DNA from 2 places in the Streptomyces sp. NPDC047315 genome. Region 2 is predicted to be linked to the other one. Evidence: riboswitches for the same ligand, from Rfam matches in the RefSeq annotation. Region 2 holds a riboswitch; the other holds the start of a gene.

Region 1 (7,364 bases), on a different contig from region 2:
CCAGCGGGGTCGAGGTGAGCGCGCGTCCCTCCGACGCCATAGCGCTCGCGCTGCGCACCGGAACGCCGATCTACGGCAGTGACGGGGTGCTCGACGACGCGGGGATCGCGATCCCGGACGAGCAGGAGGACGAGGTGGAGAAGTTCCGTGAGTTCCTCGACCAGATCTCTCCCGAGGACTTCGGGACGAGCAGTCAGTGACTGATGGGGCTGCTTTAGCCCATTCACGTACCCTTTCCCCGATCTGGGGCACGTGAAACCACTCTTAGGGTGATTATCACTCGGCGTGGCGAGCGCGGCGATCGTTGACGCACCCCTGGCGACTGCCTACCGTCGAGTCGGCAGGTCAAGGACGGAGGGTCGGCGTGAGAAGCAGCGGCGACGGTGCGGTTGGGGGCGTCCCCGGACGGAGTCCGGTGGAAGGCGGACCGTATCCGCTCCAGCGGGGTGCGGTCGAGGCGGAGCCGGAGACGGTGGGGTACCGGGGGCCGACGGCCTGTGCAGCGGCCGGGATCACCTATCGACAGCTCGACTACTGGGCGCGCACCGGTCTGGTGGAGCCCAGCGTCCGCCCGGCGTACGGATCGGGCACCCAGCGGCTCTACAGCTTCCGCGACGTCGTCGTGCTGAAGATCGTCAAGCGTTTCCTCGACACCGGTGTGGCGCTCCAGAACATCCGAGCCGCCGTGCAGCACCTGCGTGAGCGGGGTTTCGCCGATCTTGAGCGGATGACGCTGATGAGCGACGGGGCGACGGTCTACGAGTGCACCTCGCCGGACGAGGTCGTCGATCTGCTCCAGGGCGGACAGGGCGTCTTCGGCATCGCGGTGGGGGTGGTGTGGCGGGACGTCGAGGTCGCGCTCGGTCAGCTGCACGGCGAGCGCATCGACACCGGCGAGACCCTGATCGGCAACAACCCCGCCGACGAACTGGCCCGCCGCAGGCGGGACCGGGCAGGCTGACCCTGGCTCCCGCGCCCGGCGCGGCACGGCAGCCCTGCCGGGCGCTGTCAGTGGCATGAGGCAGCATCGGAGGCGTGAGAGCCGCTCCGACGATCCTGCATCTGGACATGGATGCCTTCTTCGCCGCCGCCGAGCAGGCGGCGAAGCCGAGCCTGCGCGGGAAGCCGGTCATCGTCGGAGGGCTGGGCCCGCGCGGCGTGGTGGCCACGGCGTCGTACGAGGCGCGGGTCTTCGGGGTGCACTCCGCGATGCCGATGGCGCAGGCCCGCCGCCTCGCGCCGAACGCGGCGTATCTGGTGCCGCGGTTCGCCTTCTACCGTTCCATCAGCGAGCAGGTCATGCGGCTGCTCGGCGAGCTCTCCCCGCTGGTGGAGCCGCTGAGCCTGGACGAGGCGTTCGTGGACCTGGAGGCCGCGGGGGCGGCCCGGGACGCGGCGTCGGCGCGGGCGGCCGGCGAGCGGCTGCGCGCGGACATCCTGGCGGTCACCGGGCTGACCGGGTCCGTGGGGCTGGCCGGGTCGAAGATGCTCGCCAAGATCGCCTCCGAGCGGGCCAAGCCGGACGGGCTCGTCCTCATCGAGCCGGGCACCGAGCGCGAGCTGTTGGGGCCCCTCTCGGTGCGGATCCTGCCCGGCGTGGGGCCGGCCACCGGTGAGCACCTGCGCCGCGGCGGGATCACCACCTGCGCGGAGTTGGTGCAGGCGGGCGAGGACGAGTTGGTGCGGCTGGTGGGCAAGGCCCACGGGACCGGGCTGTACCGGATGGCCCTCGGGCACGACGACCGGCCCGTGGTCGCCGAGCGCGACACGAAGTCCGTGTCGGTGGAGGACACCTTCGACGTGGACCTGCACGACCGGGTGCGGATCCGCGTCGAGGTCGAGCGGCTGGCCGACCGGTGCGTACAGCGGCTGCGGGCGTCCGGGCACTCGGGTCGCACCATCGTCTTGAAGGTGCGGCGGTACGACTTCTCCACGCTGACCCGCTCCGAGACGCTCCGCGGGCCGACGGACGACCCGACGGTGGTCCGGGAGGCGGCGGCGCGGCTCCTGGAGGCGGTGGACACCACCGGCGGCGTCCGGCTCCTCGGCGTGGGGGTGTCGGGGCTCGCGGACTACACGCAGGAGGACCTGTTCGCCCAGGCCGCCAGCGCCCGGGCGGCCGGGGTCGGTGCCGGTGCCGGTGCGAGCGGTGTTGGGCAGTCGCAGGAGAACGGGGCCGGTGGGTCCGCCGCGCCGCACCGGGACGGGGCGGGCGAGGGCGACTCGGCCGGGGGCGGACCGGCCGAAGCGGAGGCTTCCGTACGCCAGTGGCCCGCCGGGCAGGACGTACGGCACGCCGTGTACGGCGCGGGGTGGGTGCAGGGGAGCGGGGTCGGGCGGGTCACCGTGCGGTTCGAGGTGCCCCAGGGCGCACCGGGGCGGGTGCGGACGTTCCGCGTGGACGATCCGGACCTCGCACCGTCCGAGCCGTTGCCGCTGGTGGATCAGCCGTCGTCGCCGGCGGACCTGTCCGGAGCGGACGGGGCCGACGGAGCGGACGGAGCTGAGGAAGGGGGAGAGGCGGGGGGCGCTTCCGGGGGGAGAGAGAGTTCGAGCCCGTAGTGGTGGTAGAGCTGGAGTTCTTGTTCGGGGGAGAGGTGGCGGCCCACCCCGAAGTCCGGCGCGCCCTTGATCAGGGAGCGCTCGTAGGGGACGCGGAGCGCGTTGTCGACGACGGTGCTCGGTTCGAGGGGGACGAACGCGTCCCGGCTGAACAGCCCCGTGCGGACGGCGGCCCATTCGGGTGACCCCGTCGCGTCGTCCAGGTACACCTCGTCGACCGTCCCTATCTTCACCCCGTCGCGGTCGAAAGCCTTGCGCCCGATCAGGCTGCGCGGATCGATGTCGGTCTGCACGGTCCCTCCAGAGGGTCGCAACTGCTGCCTAAGGCTTACGAAAGGGCACATCGCGGGCGTCGGCCACTCGGGCGATCACATGATCGAGCCGGCAAGGGGTGCGCTGGTAGGCTGGCAGCGGCTGCTGACCCCGTGCGGGAGAGTCCACCGGCAAGGTCGCCGGCGGCGCCGAAGGAGCAAATCCTCCCCGGAATCTCTCAGGCACCTGTACCGCACGGACGAGGTCACTCTGGAAAGTAGAGCGGGCGTCGGACGGCATCCGCTCTCACCGACGGTGAAAGCCGGCGCGCCCGAAAACGGGCGGGCCGGTGAAGCTCTCAGGTTGAGATGACAGAGGGGGAGGCCGTCCAGGGCATCCGCGCCGTGGTGCCCCTCGCAGGTCGCATCAGACCAGGAGGCCGCCTACATGACCGCCAACCGCACCCCGCTCGCGCAGCTGGAGCGAGGCATCCCCTTCGAGCAGCGCCACATAGGGCCCGACGCCGAGGCCCAGGCCAAGATGTTGGCGCAGGTGGGGTACGGCTCGTTGGACGAGCTGACCGCAGCCGCGGTCCCCGACGTCATCAAGAGCGCCGAGGCCCTGGGCCTCCCGCAGGCGCGCACCGAGGCCGAGGTCCTCGCCGAACTGCGCGACCTCGCCGACCGGAACACCGTCATGACGTCGATGATCGGCCTCGGCTACCACGGCACCTTCACCCCGCCGGTCATCCTGCGCAACGTCATGGAGAACCCCTCCTGGTACACCGCCTACACGCCGTACCAGCCGGAGATCTCCCAGGGCCGCCTTGAGGCCCTGCTGAACTTCCAGACGACGGTCGCCGACCTCACCGGCCTGCCCACCTCCGGCGCCTCCCTCCTCGACGAGGCCACGGCCGCCGCCGAAGCCATGTCGCTCGCCCGCCGCGTCGGCAAGGTGAAGGACGGCGTCTTCCTCGTCGACGCCGACGCGCTGCCGCAGACCGTGGCCGTGATCCGCACCCGCGCCGAACCGACCGGCGTCGAGGTCGTCACCGCCGACCTGAGCGACGGCATCCCCGCCGAGATCGCCGAGCGCGGCGTCTTCGGCGTCCTCGTGCAGTACCCGGGCGCCTCCGGGGCCGTACGGGACATCAAGCCCGTCATCGAGGAGGCCCACGGCCTCGGTGCGGTCGTCACCGTCGCCGCCGACCTGCTCGCGCTGACGCTGCTCACCTCCCCCGGGGAGCTCGGCGCCGACATCGCCGTCGGCACCACGCAGCGCTTCGGCGTCCCCATGGGCTTCGGCGGCCCGCACGCCGGCTACATGGCCGTGCGCGAGACGTTCGCCCGCAGCCTGCCGGGACGGCTCGTCGGCGTCTCCGTCGACGCCGACGGGAACAGGGCGTACCGCCTCGCCCTCCAGACCCGCGAACAGCACATCCGCCGCGAGAAGGCCACCAGCAACATCTGCACGGCGCAGGTGCTGCTCGCCGTGATGGCCGGAATGTACGCCGTGTACCACGGTCCGCAGGGGCTGCGCTCCATCGCCGAGCGCACCCACCGCTACGCCGCACTGCTCGCCGCGGGTCTGACGGCCGGCGGGGTCGAGGTGGTCCACGGTGCGTACTTCGACACCGTGACGCTGCGCGTCCCGGGCCGTGCTGCCGACGTGGTCGCCGCCGCGCGCGAGGGCGGGGTCAACCTCCGCCTCGTGGACGACTCCCACGTCTCCGTCGCCTGCGACGAGACCACCACGCGCAGCGCCGTGGCCGCCGTCTGGGCCGCGTTCGGCGTCGAGGCCGACCTCGACGCGCTGGACGCCACCACCTCGGACGCGCTGCCCGACGGCCTGCTGCGGACCGACGAGTACCTGACCCACCCGGTCTTCCACCAGTACCGCTCCGAGACCGCGATGCTGCGCTACCTGCGCCGACTCGCCGACCGGGACTACGCGCTGGACCGCGGCATGATCCCGCTCGGCTCCTGCACGATGAAGCTGAACGCGACCACCGAGATGGAGCCGGTGACCTGGCCCGAATTCGGCCAGATCCACCCCTTCGCCCCGGTCGACCAGGCCGACGGCTACCTCACCCTCGTGCGGGAGCTGGAGGAGCGACTCGCCGAGGTCACGGGGTACGACAAGGTCTCCCTCCAGCCGAACGCCGGCTCCCAGGGCGAGCTCGCCGGGCTCCTCGCCGTCCGCGCCTACCACCGCGCCAACGGCGACGAGCAGCGCACGGTCTGTCTGATTCCGTCCTCCGCGCACGGCACCAACGCGGCCAGCGCCGTGATGGCCGGCATGAAGGTCGTCGTCGTCAAGACCGCCGACGACGGCGAGGTCGACGTCGACGACCTGACCGCCAAGATAGCGAAGCACCGGGACGAGTTGGCGGTGCTGATGATCACCTACCCGTCCACCCACGGGGTGTTCGAGGAGCACGTCGCCGACATCTGCGCCCAGGTGCACGAGGCCGGCGGGCAGGTGTACGTCGACGGTGCCAACCTCAACGCGCTGGTGGGGCTGGCGAAGCCGGGCGTCTTCGGCGGCGACGTCTCGCACCTGAACCTGCACAAGACCTTCTGCATCCCGCACGGCGGCGGCGGTCCGGGCGTCGGTCCGGTGGCGGTCCGGGCGCACCTCGCCCCGTACCTGCCGAACCACCCCCTCCAGCCGACGGCGGGCCCCGAGACGGGCGTGGGCCCGATTTCGGCCGCCCCCTGGGGCTCGGCGGGCATCCTGCCCATCTCCTGGGCGTACGTGCGGCTGATGGGCGGCGAGGGTCTGAAGCGCGCCACCCAGGTCGCGGTGCTCGCGGCGAACTACGTGGCCAAGCGGCTGGAGCCGCACTACCCGGTGCTGTACACGGGCCCGGCCGGGCTGGTCGCGCACGAGTGCATCGTGGACCTGCGGCCGTTGTCGAAGGCGACCGGCGTCAGCGTCGACGACATCGCCAAGCGGCTGATCGACTACGGCTTCCACGCGCCGACGATGTCCTTCCCGGTCGCCGGGACGCTGATGATCGAGCCCACCGAGAGCGAGGACCTGACCGAGCTCGACCGGTTCTGCGACGCGATGATCGCGATCCGGGCGGAGATCGAGAAGGTCGCTTCGGGCGAGTGGCCCGCGGACGACAACCCGCTGCGGAACGCCCCGCACACCGCGGCTGCGCTGGGCGGGGAGTGGACGCACCCCTACGGCCGTGACGAGGCGGTCTTCCCCGCCGGGGCGAGCGCGGACAAGTACTGGCCGCCGGTGCGGCGCATCGACGGGGCGTTCGGCGACCGGAACCTGGTCTGCTCCTGCCCGCCGCTGGACGAGTACGAGAACTGACGCACGGCCGCCCCGCGGCGTGCATCGGGGCCGGTACGGAGACCTTCTGCGGTCCCGTCCGGCCCCTCTTTCGTCTTTTCTTCTCTCTTCGTACCGCGCCGCGTCCTTTGCTACGTGCCGGCTATGCGGCCGTGCTGGTCTGGAGCGGTCGGTGCGGAGCGATGACCTGACCGTCCGGCAGCAGCTCGCCCGTGTCCTCGAACAGGAGCACTCCGTTGCACAGCAGGCTCCAGCCCTGCTCGGGGTGGTGCGCCAGGAGACGGGCGGCGTCCCTGTCGGCGGAGTCTGACGTCGGGCAGGCTGGTTGGTGCTGGCACATGGCTGGGTTCTCTCGCTCTGGTGTGATGTGTGTCCTGCGGCTAGATGGTGCCGTCATGGCCGTTCCCCCGTATCTGTCGTTCCGCTCCCAGTGTTGCCCCACGGGCGCCGATCCGCAGGGATTTCGCGACAGCTCGTCTTACTCGTGAGGGACGCATCACCCACCTGGATGGTTCAGCTCAACTCGACTGTCCTTTCGGGTGGTTCGCGATGGTCGGAACGGGCTAGTCCGGTGCGGACGGCTGTGCGCCCCGCAACGGGCGAACGGTCGCGGGGCGCACGGCGGGGGGTACGGATCAAGCCGCTCGGGCCGCCCCCTTCAGGCGGGTGAGCCGAGGAGCGGCGCGGGGGTGAGTCGCAGGGTCATCACCGGGAGGAGTTCCGCGACCCGGTACGGCCGGTGGGCGGTGATGCCGGGCGGCGCGGGCGCCAGCGGCATCAGGACGTCGGTGGGCGCGAGGAAGGTCGAGGAGGCGTCGGCCTCCGGATCGCCGTGCAGCCAGAGGGTGAGCATGTAGAGGGCGGGTACGGACAGCAGGCGCGGCTGGAACGGGGTCGAGAACGACTCCGCCTGCCGCAGGGCCAGTTCGGTGGAGCTGAGGTAGGGGCCCTCGAAGAAGTGCGAGAAGGCCCAGCCGTCGGGCGTCAGCAGGGTTTCCGCCGCGGCGACGTTGCGGTCGTCGGCGCGGAGCAGGAAGCGCCACCCCGTGGGACGGGTGCGGGGCCCGGTGTCGTCGGTGACGACCTGGTCCAGCACGTGGAGGGGGAGCGGTGACTCGGGGCTCACGGGTCCCTGGACGGACCTGAGTGCCGGGGTGCGGTCCTCACGGACGGCGGTAGGGGAACTGAGTGCCGCGAGAACGCTGCGGACAGCCGGCGCGGGGGCTTGGAGGACATGCAGC
Region 2 (7,364 bases):
TGAACTCCTCGGACGCGGCGACCTTGAAGGAGACCGCCTTCGCCGCGATGACGTGCTCCAGCGGGCCGCCCTGCTGGCCGGGGAAGACCGCGGAGTTGATCTTCTTCGCCAGCTCGGCGGTGGAGAGGATCACGCCGCCGCGGGGGCCGCCCAGCGTCTTGTGCGTGGTCGTGGTCACGACGTGGGCGTGCGGCACCGGGTTCGGGTGCAGCCCGGCCGCCACCAGGCCCGCGAAGTGGGCCATGTCGACCATCAGGTACGCGCCGACCTCGTCCGCGATCCGGCGGAAGGCGGCGAAGTCCAGCTGGCGCGGGTACGCGGACCAGCCGGCCACGATCAGCTTCGGGCGGGACTCCTTGGCCAGCTTCTCGACCTCGGCCATGTCGACCTGACCGGTGGCGTCGTCCACGTGGTAGGCGACCACGTCGTAGAGCTTGCCGGAGAAGTTGATCTTCATGCCGTGGGTCAGGTGCCCGCCGTGGGCGAGGTTCAGACCCATGATCGTGTCGCCCGGCTTCAGCAGCGCGAACATCGCCGCCGCGTTGGCCTGGGCGCCCGAGTGCGGCTGCACGTTGGCGTGCTCGGCGCCGAAGAGCTCCTTGATGCGGTCGATCGCGATCTGCTCGACCACGTCGACGTGCTCGCAGCCGCCGTAGTAGCGGCGGCCGGGGTAGCCCTCGGCGTACTTGTTGGTCAGGACCGAACCCTGGGCCTCCATGACCGCGACCGGAGCGAAGTTCTCCGAGGCGATCATCTCCAGGGTCGACTGCTGTCGGTGGAGCTCGGCGTCGACGGCGGCGGCGACGTCCGGGTCCAGCTCGTGGAGAGGGGTGTTGAGAAGCGACATGTGTGAGTCCCTGTGTCCCTTGATCCCTGTGTGCTGTCTGTGGTCGTACGGAGTGTGACCGTCAGCCCGCGGCGAACGCGGCGTACTCGTCGGCCGTGAGCAGCTCGTCCTGCTCGCCGGTAACCCGCACCTTGAACAGCCAGCCGCCCTCGAAGGGGGCGCTGTTCACCAACGACGGGTCGTCGACGACGTTCTGGTTGATCTCCGTGACCTCCCCCGACACCGGCGAGTACAGGTCGCTGACGGACTTGGTGGACTCCAGCTCGCCGCAGGACTCGCCCGCGGTGACGTCGTCGCCCACCGCGGGGAGCTGGGCGAAGACGACGTCACCGAGCGCGTTCGCGGCGAACTCGGTGATCCCGACCGTCGACACGCCGTCCTCGGCGGCCGACAGCCACTCGTGCTCCTTGCTGTAACGCAGCTGCTGGGGGTTGCTCATGACCTGAATTCTCCTGTATGCGGAAAGGGCGGATGGACGGACGGGCGGCGCACTGACGTGCCGCTGGTCACTTCCCGTGGCCGGGCAGGACAGCCGCCGAAGGGAACGAGAGGGGAATGGGGGCGCAGGGGGGCGGAGGGGGGCGGAGGGGGCCGTGGCTCACTTCTGGCGACGGTAGAAGGGGAGCGCCACGACCTCGTACGGCTCGTGCGCGCCCCGGATGTCGACCGCGACGCCCGCCGTCCCCGGCTCCGCGTGCGCCGCGTCGACGTACGCCATCGCGATCGGCTTGCCGAGGGTCGGGGACGGCGCGCCGGAGGTGACCTCGCCGATCACCGCGCCGTCGGCGACCACCGGATAGCCGGCGCGGGGCACCCGCCGGCCCTCGGCGACCAGGCCGACCAGCTTGCGCGGCGGCGCGGACTCGGCGCGCGCGGCGGCCTCGGTCAGCGCGGCGCGCCCCACGAAGTCGCCCTCCTTCTCGAACTTCACGACCCGGCCGAGACCTGCGTCGAACGGGGTGAGCGCGGTCGTCAGCTCGTGCCCGTACAGCGGCATGCCCGCCTCCAGGCGCAGGGTGTCCCGGCAGGACAGCCCGGCCGGCACCAGGCCCACGGGCGCCCCGGCCTCGGTCAGCGCCCGCCACAGCTCCTCGGCGTGCTCCGGCGCGACGAAGAGTTCGAAGCCGTCCTCGCCGGTGTAGCCGGTGCGGGCGATCAGCGCGGGCACGCCCGCGACCGTGCCCGGCAGGCCCGCGTAGTACTTCAGGCTGTCGAGGTCGGCGTCGGTGACGGACTTCATGATGCCGGGGGACGCCGGGCCCTGGACGGCGATCAGGGCGTACGCGTCGCGGTCGTCGCGCACCTCGGCGTCGAAGCCCGCGGAGCGCTCGACGAGGGCGTCGAGGACGATCTGGGCGTTGCCCGCGTTCGCGACGACCATGTACTCCGCACCCCCGGTGCGGTACACGATCAGGTCGTCGAGGATGCCGCCGTCCTCGCGGCAGATCATCGTGTAACGGGCGCGGCCGGCGCCGACGGTGGAGATGTTGCCGACCAGGGCGTGGTCCAGCAGGGCGGCGGCCTGCGGGCCGGTGACGGTGATCTCGCCCATGTGGGAGAGGTCGAAGAGCCCCGCGGCGGTGCGCACGGCGTTGTGCTCGTCGCGCTCGCTGCCGTACCGCAGCGGCATGTCCCAGCCGGCGAAGTCGGTCATGGTGGCGCCCAGCGAGCGGTGCAGCGCGTCGAGGGCGGTGCGGCGGGGGGCGGTGTTCGCGGACGGGCTCATGGACGCTTCTCCCAGGACATGACGGAAACACATGACGACGAGGACGATCCTCCCCATCTGTCATCGGAACCTGAGAGGTTCGTCGCGATCGTACGTACTGATGGGCGTACGGTCGTGACTTGCACCTTGGGTGGAGCCGGCTGATGCGGCCCGCTTTTCAGATCTGCCTCGTCGCACGCGGTACGGGGCCTGAGAGATTCAAGGGAGGAACTTGCTCCTTCGGCGCCCGGCGGACGTGCCGGGACTCTCCCGCGTGGATTCAAGCGGCCGGTATGCAGTTGGCGCGCACATCATTGCACGCGCGGGCGGGAAGGGGGAGTGCGGACCTGATCGTCCGCGGTCCCGTGCGTTCCGGAGCGCGCCCGGAGCGCATCCGGACCGGCGCGCAACACCGGGCGCGGTGGATCACCGAAGAAATCAGTGGCGGCGAATTACCATTTCTTTACGCTCCATGGGCATGTGTGTGGGTGACCTGAACCGGGGGAGGAGGGTGTGATGACGTTGCAGCACTCCGGTGCCTACGCCAACACCGCGGGGGTGCCCGCACAGCCACAGGTGCCCGTGCGGGAGCGGGTGGGGGAGCCAGCGCCGCCGACACCGGCACCGGCACCGGCTGCGGTTTCGGAAGCATCCGCCCCACGAGACCTACAGGACCTACGGGACCTACAGGATCTACGAGACCTACGGGGCCGCTCGGGGCGCAGCCCGCGCTCACTCACCTTTGCGGCGGGCGACGTCGTCGTGGTCTCCGGGCTCCCCGGCAGCGGCAAGTCCACCCTGATCAGACGCACGTTCCGGGGCCCGCGCATCGACTCCCAGGACACCCGCGACCGCTGGGACACGGCGATGCCGCACTTCCTGCCGTACGCCCTGTACCGCCCCTTCGTCCGCGTCGCGCACTACGCCGGGCTGCGCAAGGCGCTGCGCTCGGGCCGCAGCGTCGTCGTCCACGACTGCGGCACCCAGGCGTGGGTGCGCCGCTGGCTCGCCCGCCAGGCCCGGCGGCGCGGCACGGGCCTGCATCTGTTCCTGCTGGACGTCCCGCCCGAGGTGGCCCGGGAGGGCCAGCGCGAGCGCGGACGCGGAGTCTCCGGTTACGCCTTCGCGCGCCACCGCCGGGCCGCCGGCCGGCTGATCGCGGACGCGGAGGCCGGTGTCGTCCCGCCCGGCTGCGCCTCCGTGACCCTGCTCGACCGCCCGGCAGCCACGACCCTCACCCGCATCGCCTTCCGCGGCGCACAGCCGGCGCGCGGCGGCGAGGTGGACACCCCCTAGAGTCTTTGCGGTCGAGTCGGGGAGAGGCCGGGGAGAGGTGCGGAGCGGGATGGGCATGACGGGACCGATGGAGCTGCTGGAGACGGGCGCGTGGCCCGCGAACGAGTTGGAGCGGGCGCTCGCCGCTTCGCTGGGCGACCCCGGGGCGGGCGCACGGCTCGTCGAGGTGTTGGGCCGCAGTGAGATATGGGTGCCGCTGCCGCAGGGCGGCGCCCCGGACAGCCGCGAGCTCGACCTGCCGATGATGGAGATCGACGGCGCCGCGTACGTACCGGTGTTCAGCTCCGAGCAGCAGTACCGCAGCTGCGTCGGCGACTACGTCTCGTACGTCGTCGCGCCGGCGCGGGAGTTCGCCCGCGGACTCCAGCCGCAGGTGGGCATCGCGGTGAACCCGGGCGGCACGGTCGGCGTCCCGCTGCCGCCGCCCGCGGTCGCGGAGCTGTGCCGCGACGGCCGGCCTCCGCTCGGGGACGCGCTCCCCGGCGGCGACCTCGGCGCCGGCTCGGCGAGCGGCGGCCGGGTGCGGCTGTTCGAGCCGGACTGGCAGGAGGACCCGGTGGAGTTCCTGAGCGTCGCATCGGAGGAGTTCCAGGGCGCGGGCGTGGTGATGACCGCGCGTCGGGCGCTGGCCTCGATCGAGGGCGGCGACCCGTCGCTCTTCATCGGCGTCCAGCTCTCCGCGTGGGGGCCCGCCGAGCAGTCCGCCCCGCTCGACGCGCTGGGGCGCGCCCTCGGCCGCGTCCAGGCACCCTGGCCGGTGAACCTGGTCCTGCTGGACGTCGCACAGGACCCGGTGGGCGAGTGGATGCTGGCGAAGGTCCGCCCCTTCTACGAGCGGCGGTAGCGGCGTCACGGGCCGACGCGGGGGCGCGGGCGGACGCCGGGCTCCACACGGGTGGACACAGCGCTTCCACGAGCGGATGGCGGGCCCCGTGGGCGGCTCCGCGGGCCCGACGCGGGTGAAGCACCCGAGAGGGGCCGCGTGCTGTCGGGCGTCCCGTTTAAGCTGGCTCCGTCACCACCGGTTGTTCCACGGGGCGAGCAGCGGGGCAGGTTCGAGACAGGGTCGGCACGAAGGGGCGGAACAGGGTGAGCGCGTCAGGCACCGCGGCGACCGGGCAGATCGAGCACATGCTCCGCCAGGTGACCCCCGGACGGTACGACGCGTACGAGGCGCTGCTCCAGGCGCTCGCCGACCCGAGCGCCGGACGCATCTGGATGCTCCTGTGGCACGGCCGCCCCGGCTCCCCCGACGCCCAGTACGGAAACCTGGAGGTCGACGGCGTCGGCTACGCCCCCGCCGTCACCTCCGCCCAGGAGCTCTCCGTCTCCGGCTGGAACCGCGCCCACGAGGTCGTCACCGGGCTCGACGCGGCCCGCGCCCTCTTCCCCGACCGTTGGGGCATCTGGCTGAACCCGCACGCGCCCGGCGGCGGCGTCGGCATCCCCTGGCCCGACCTGCGCAGGATCGTCACCGGCCTCGACCGGATGCCCGCGGGGCCGCTGCGGCTGTCCGAGCCCGCCCTGGAGATCCCGCACTTCTACGCACTGCTGTCGCGCAACGCGCACCACACGCCCGCGGTGCGCTCGCTGCGCCGCGCCTGGGTGCAACCCGCGCTGGGCGCCCCGTACCTGGCCATCGGCCTCGACCTGTACGACACCGGCCGGCAGTCCGTGGACGCGGTGCGGGCGATGATGCAGCAGTCCATCACGGCGGTGCCCGAGGGGCTCCCGGTGTCGACGGTGGCGCTGTCGGACGAGTACGACCCGGTGGGGATGTGGCTGCGCGCCAACGCCCGACCCTTCTACGACCGGGACGCCCACGGCGGCGCGCCCGGCGCCGTCCCCGGCGGCTACGGCTATCCGCCGGTGGCCGGTCACTGACCGACCGGGCCCGGCTCCGGCTTCCGCAGCAGCACCCCGCACGGGACCTCTCGTTGGGAGACGGTCCCGTTTTCTCTGCCCAACTCCCTCATGTGTGAACTGAATTTAGGGAGCATCCCCACCTGGGCCCTTGGAATCACAGGTGAATCGGCGGGAATTGCAGGGAATGCAATTCACCGATTATCGGACGTTGGCTCAACTCCCCCTGGTGAAGGGGAAGATGGGCCCCGCTCAGCCCGTGCCGCCGTCCGGATAACGGAATCCCTCTACGCGCATCACGTTTGAGCAACCATTGCCCTGGGGGTCTGGCGGCTGATCGCGCGACCGTTGAAGACTCCCGCACCAAGGGGAGATTCGCCCGGGTGTACGGCCGGGTAACACGTACATCTCGTACCAACTGCTCCTCGCGCACCAGAAGTTGAAAACGAGCCGCTACAGCGGCGGGTACGGGCCGGTCACCTCCGGCCGGGAGGGGTCCCCACCACGATGACGGCACCAATGCACGACACGGGCACGGAAGCGGACAAGACCGCGTCCACCGATGTCGCGGCGGCTGTAGTCAGGAAGTCGGTCGAGGGTCGGTCGCTGCGGCAGATCGCCTGGTCACGGCTGAAGCAGGACAAGCTGGCGCTGGCCGGCGGCATCGTTGTCATCTTCCTGGTGCTCGTCGCGATCTTCGCTCCGCTGATCGTCGACCTGTTCGGACATCCGCCGAACAAGTTCCACCAGGACAAGCTCGATCCGCTGTTCAACACCCCCAAGGGCTCCTTCGGCGGCATCAGCTCAGAGCACCTGCTGGGCGTCGAGCCGAACAACGGCCGGGACGTCTTCAGCCGGATCGTGTACGGCGCCCGGATCTCGCTCCTGGTGGCCTTCCTCGCCGCGGTCGTGGCCGTACTGCTCGGCACGATCTTCGGCATCATCGCCGGCTACTTCGGCGGCTGGGTCGACGCGATCATCAGCCGGGTCATGGACATGCTGCTGTCCTTCCCGCAGCTGCTCTTCATCATCTCGCTGGTCGCCGTGCTACCCAACGACCTGTTCGGACTGACCGGTTCGAGCGTGCGCATCGCGATCCTCGTCTCGGTCATCGGCTTCTTCGGCTGGCCCTACGTCGGCCGCATCGTGCGCGGCCAGACCCTCTCGCTGCGCGAGAAGGAGTACATCGAGGCCGCCCGCAGCCTGGGCGCCGGATCGCGCTACGTGCTCTTCAAGGAGCTGCTGCCGAACCTGGTCGCCCCCATCACCGTCTACGCCACGCTGATGATCCCGACGAACATCCTCACCGAGGCCGCGCTCAGCTTCCTCGGCGCCGGCGTCCGTCCGCCGACCGCCTCCTGGGGCCAGATGCTCTCCACCGCGGTGAAGACCTACGAGGCCGACCCGACCTTCATGGTCATCCCCGGTCTGGCCATCTTCATCACGGTGCTGGCCTTCAACCTCTTCGGCGACGGCGTGCGCGACGCGCTCGACCCCAAGGGCACCCGGTGACGGCCCGCGACGGCCACGGACGGTCGCACACAACTGAACGTGCCCCTGCCACCCCGGTCAGGCGGCTCCCGAATGGTCTCCCGGCGTCGAGCAGGGACCGCGCTACTCCGGAGGTTGTAACCATGACTCCCCAACGTTCGT

The links. A riboswitch is a leader RNA that binds a small molecule or an ion and turns the genes downstream of it on or off. The one in region 2 is predicted to bind glycine.
Region 1: it holds a riboswitch for glycine, as region 2 does, so the genes downstream of both, gcvP (aminomethyl-transferring glycine dehydrogenase) here and gcvT (glycine cleavage system aminomethyltransferase GcvT) in region 2, are expected to answer to the same signal.

The regions. Positions count from the first base shown of each region.
Region 1 is NZ_JBEYTZ010000071.1:2,130-9,493, reverse strand. It holds gene ABZ842_RS38135 (bifunctional nuclease family protein) at 1-200, shown strand, start outside; gene ABZ842_RS38130 (MerR family transcriptional regulator) at 416-961, shown strand; gene ABZ842_RS38125 (DNA polymerase IV) at 1,036-2,562, shown strand; gene ABZ842_RS38120 (PRC-barrel domain-containing protein) at 2,445-2,855, opposite strand; glycine riboswitch at 2,981-3,078, shown strand; gene gcvP (aminomethyl-transferring glycine dehydrogenase) at 3,262-6,144, shown strand; gene ABZ842_RS38110 (DUF5999 family protein) at 6,266-6,463, opposite strand; gene ABZ842_RS38105 (hypothetical protein) at 6,782-7,364, opposite strand, start outside.
Region 2 is NZ_JBEYTZ010000011.1:72,321-79,684, reverse strand. It holds gene glyA (serine hydroxymethyltransferase) at 1-847, opposite strand, end outside; gene gcvH (glycine cleavage system protein GcvH) at 909-1,286, opposite strand; gene gcvT (glycine cleavage system aminomethyltransferase GcvT) at 1,446-2,573, opposite strand; glycine riboswitch at 2,742-2,835, opposite strand; gene ABZ842_RS15145 (AAA family ATPase) at 3,069-3,848, shown strand; gene ABZ842_RS15140 (enhanced serine sensitivity protein SseB) at 3,904-4,692, shown strand; gene ABZ842_RS15135 (enhanced serine sensitivity protein SseB C-terminal domain-containing protein) at 4,938-5,732, shown strand; gene ABZ842_RS15130 (ABC transporter permease) at 6,219-7,223, shown strand; gene ABZ842_RS15125 (ABC transporter substrate-binding protein) at 7,346-7,364, shown strand, end outside.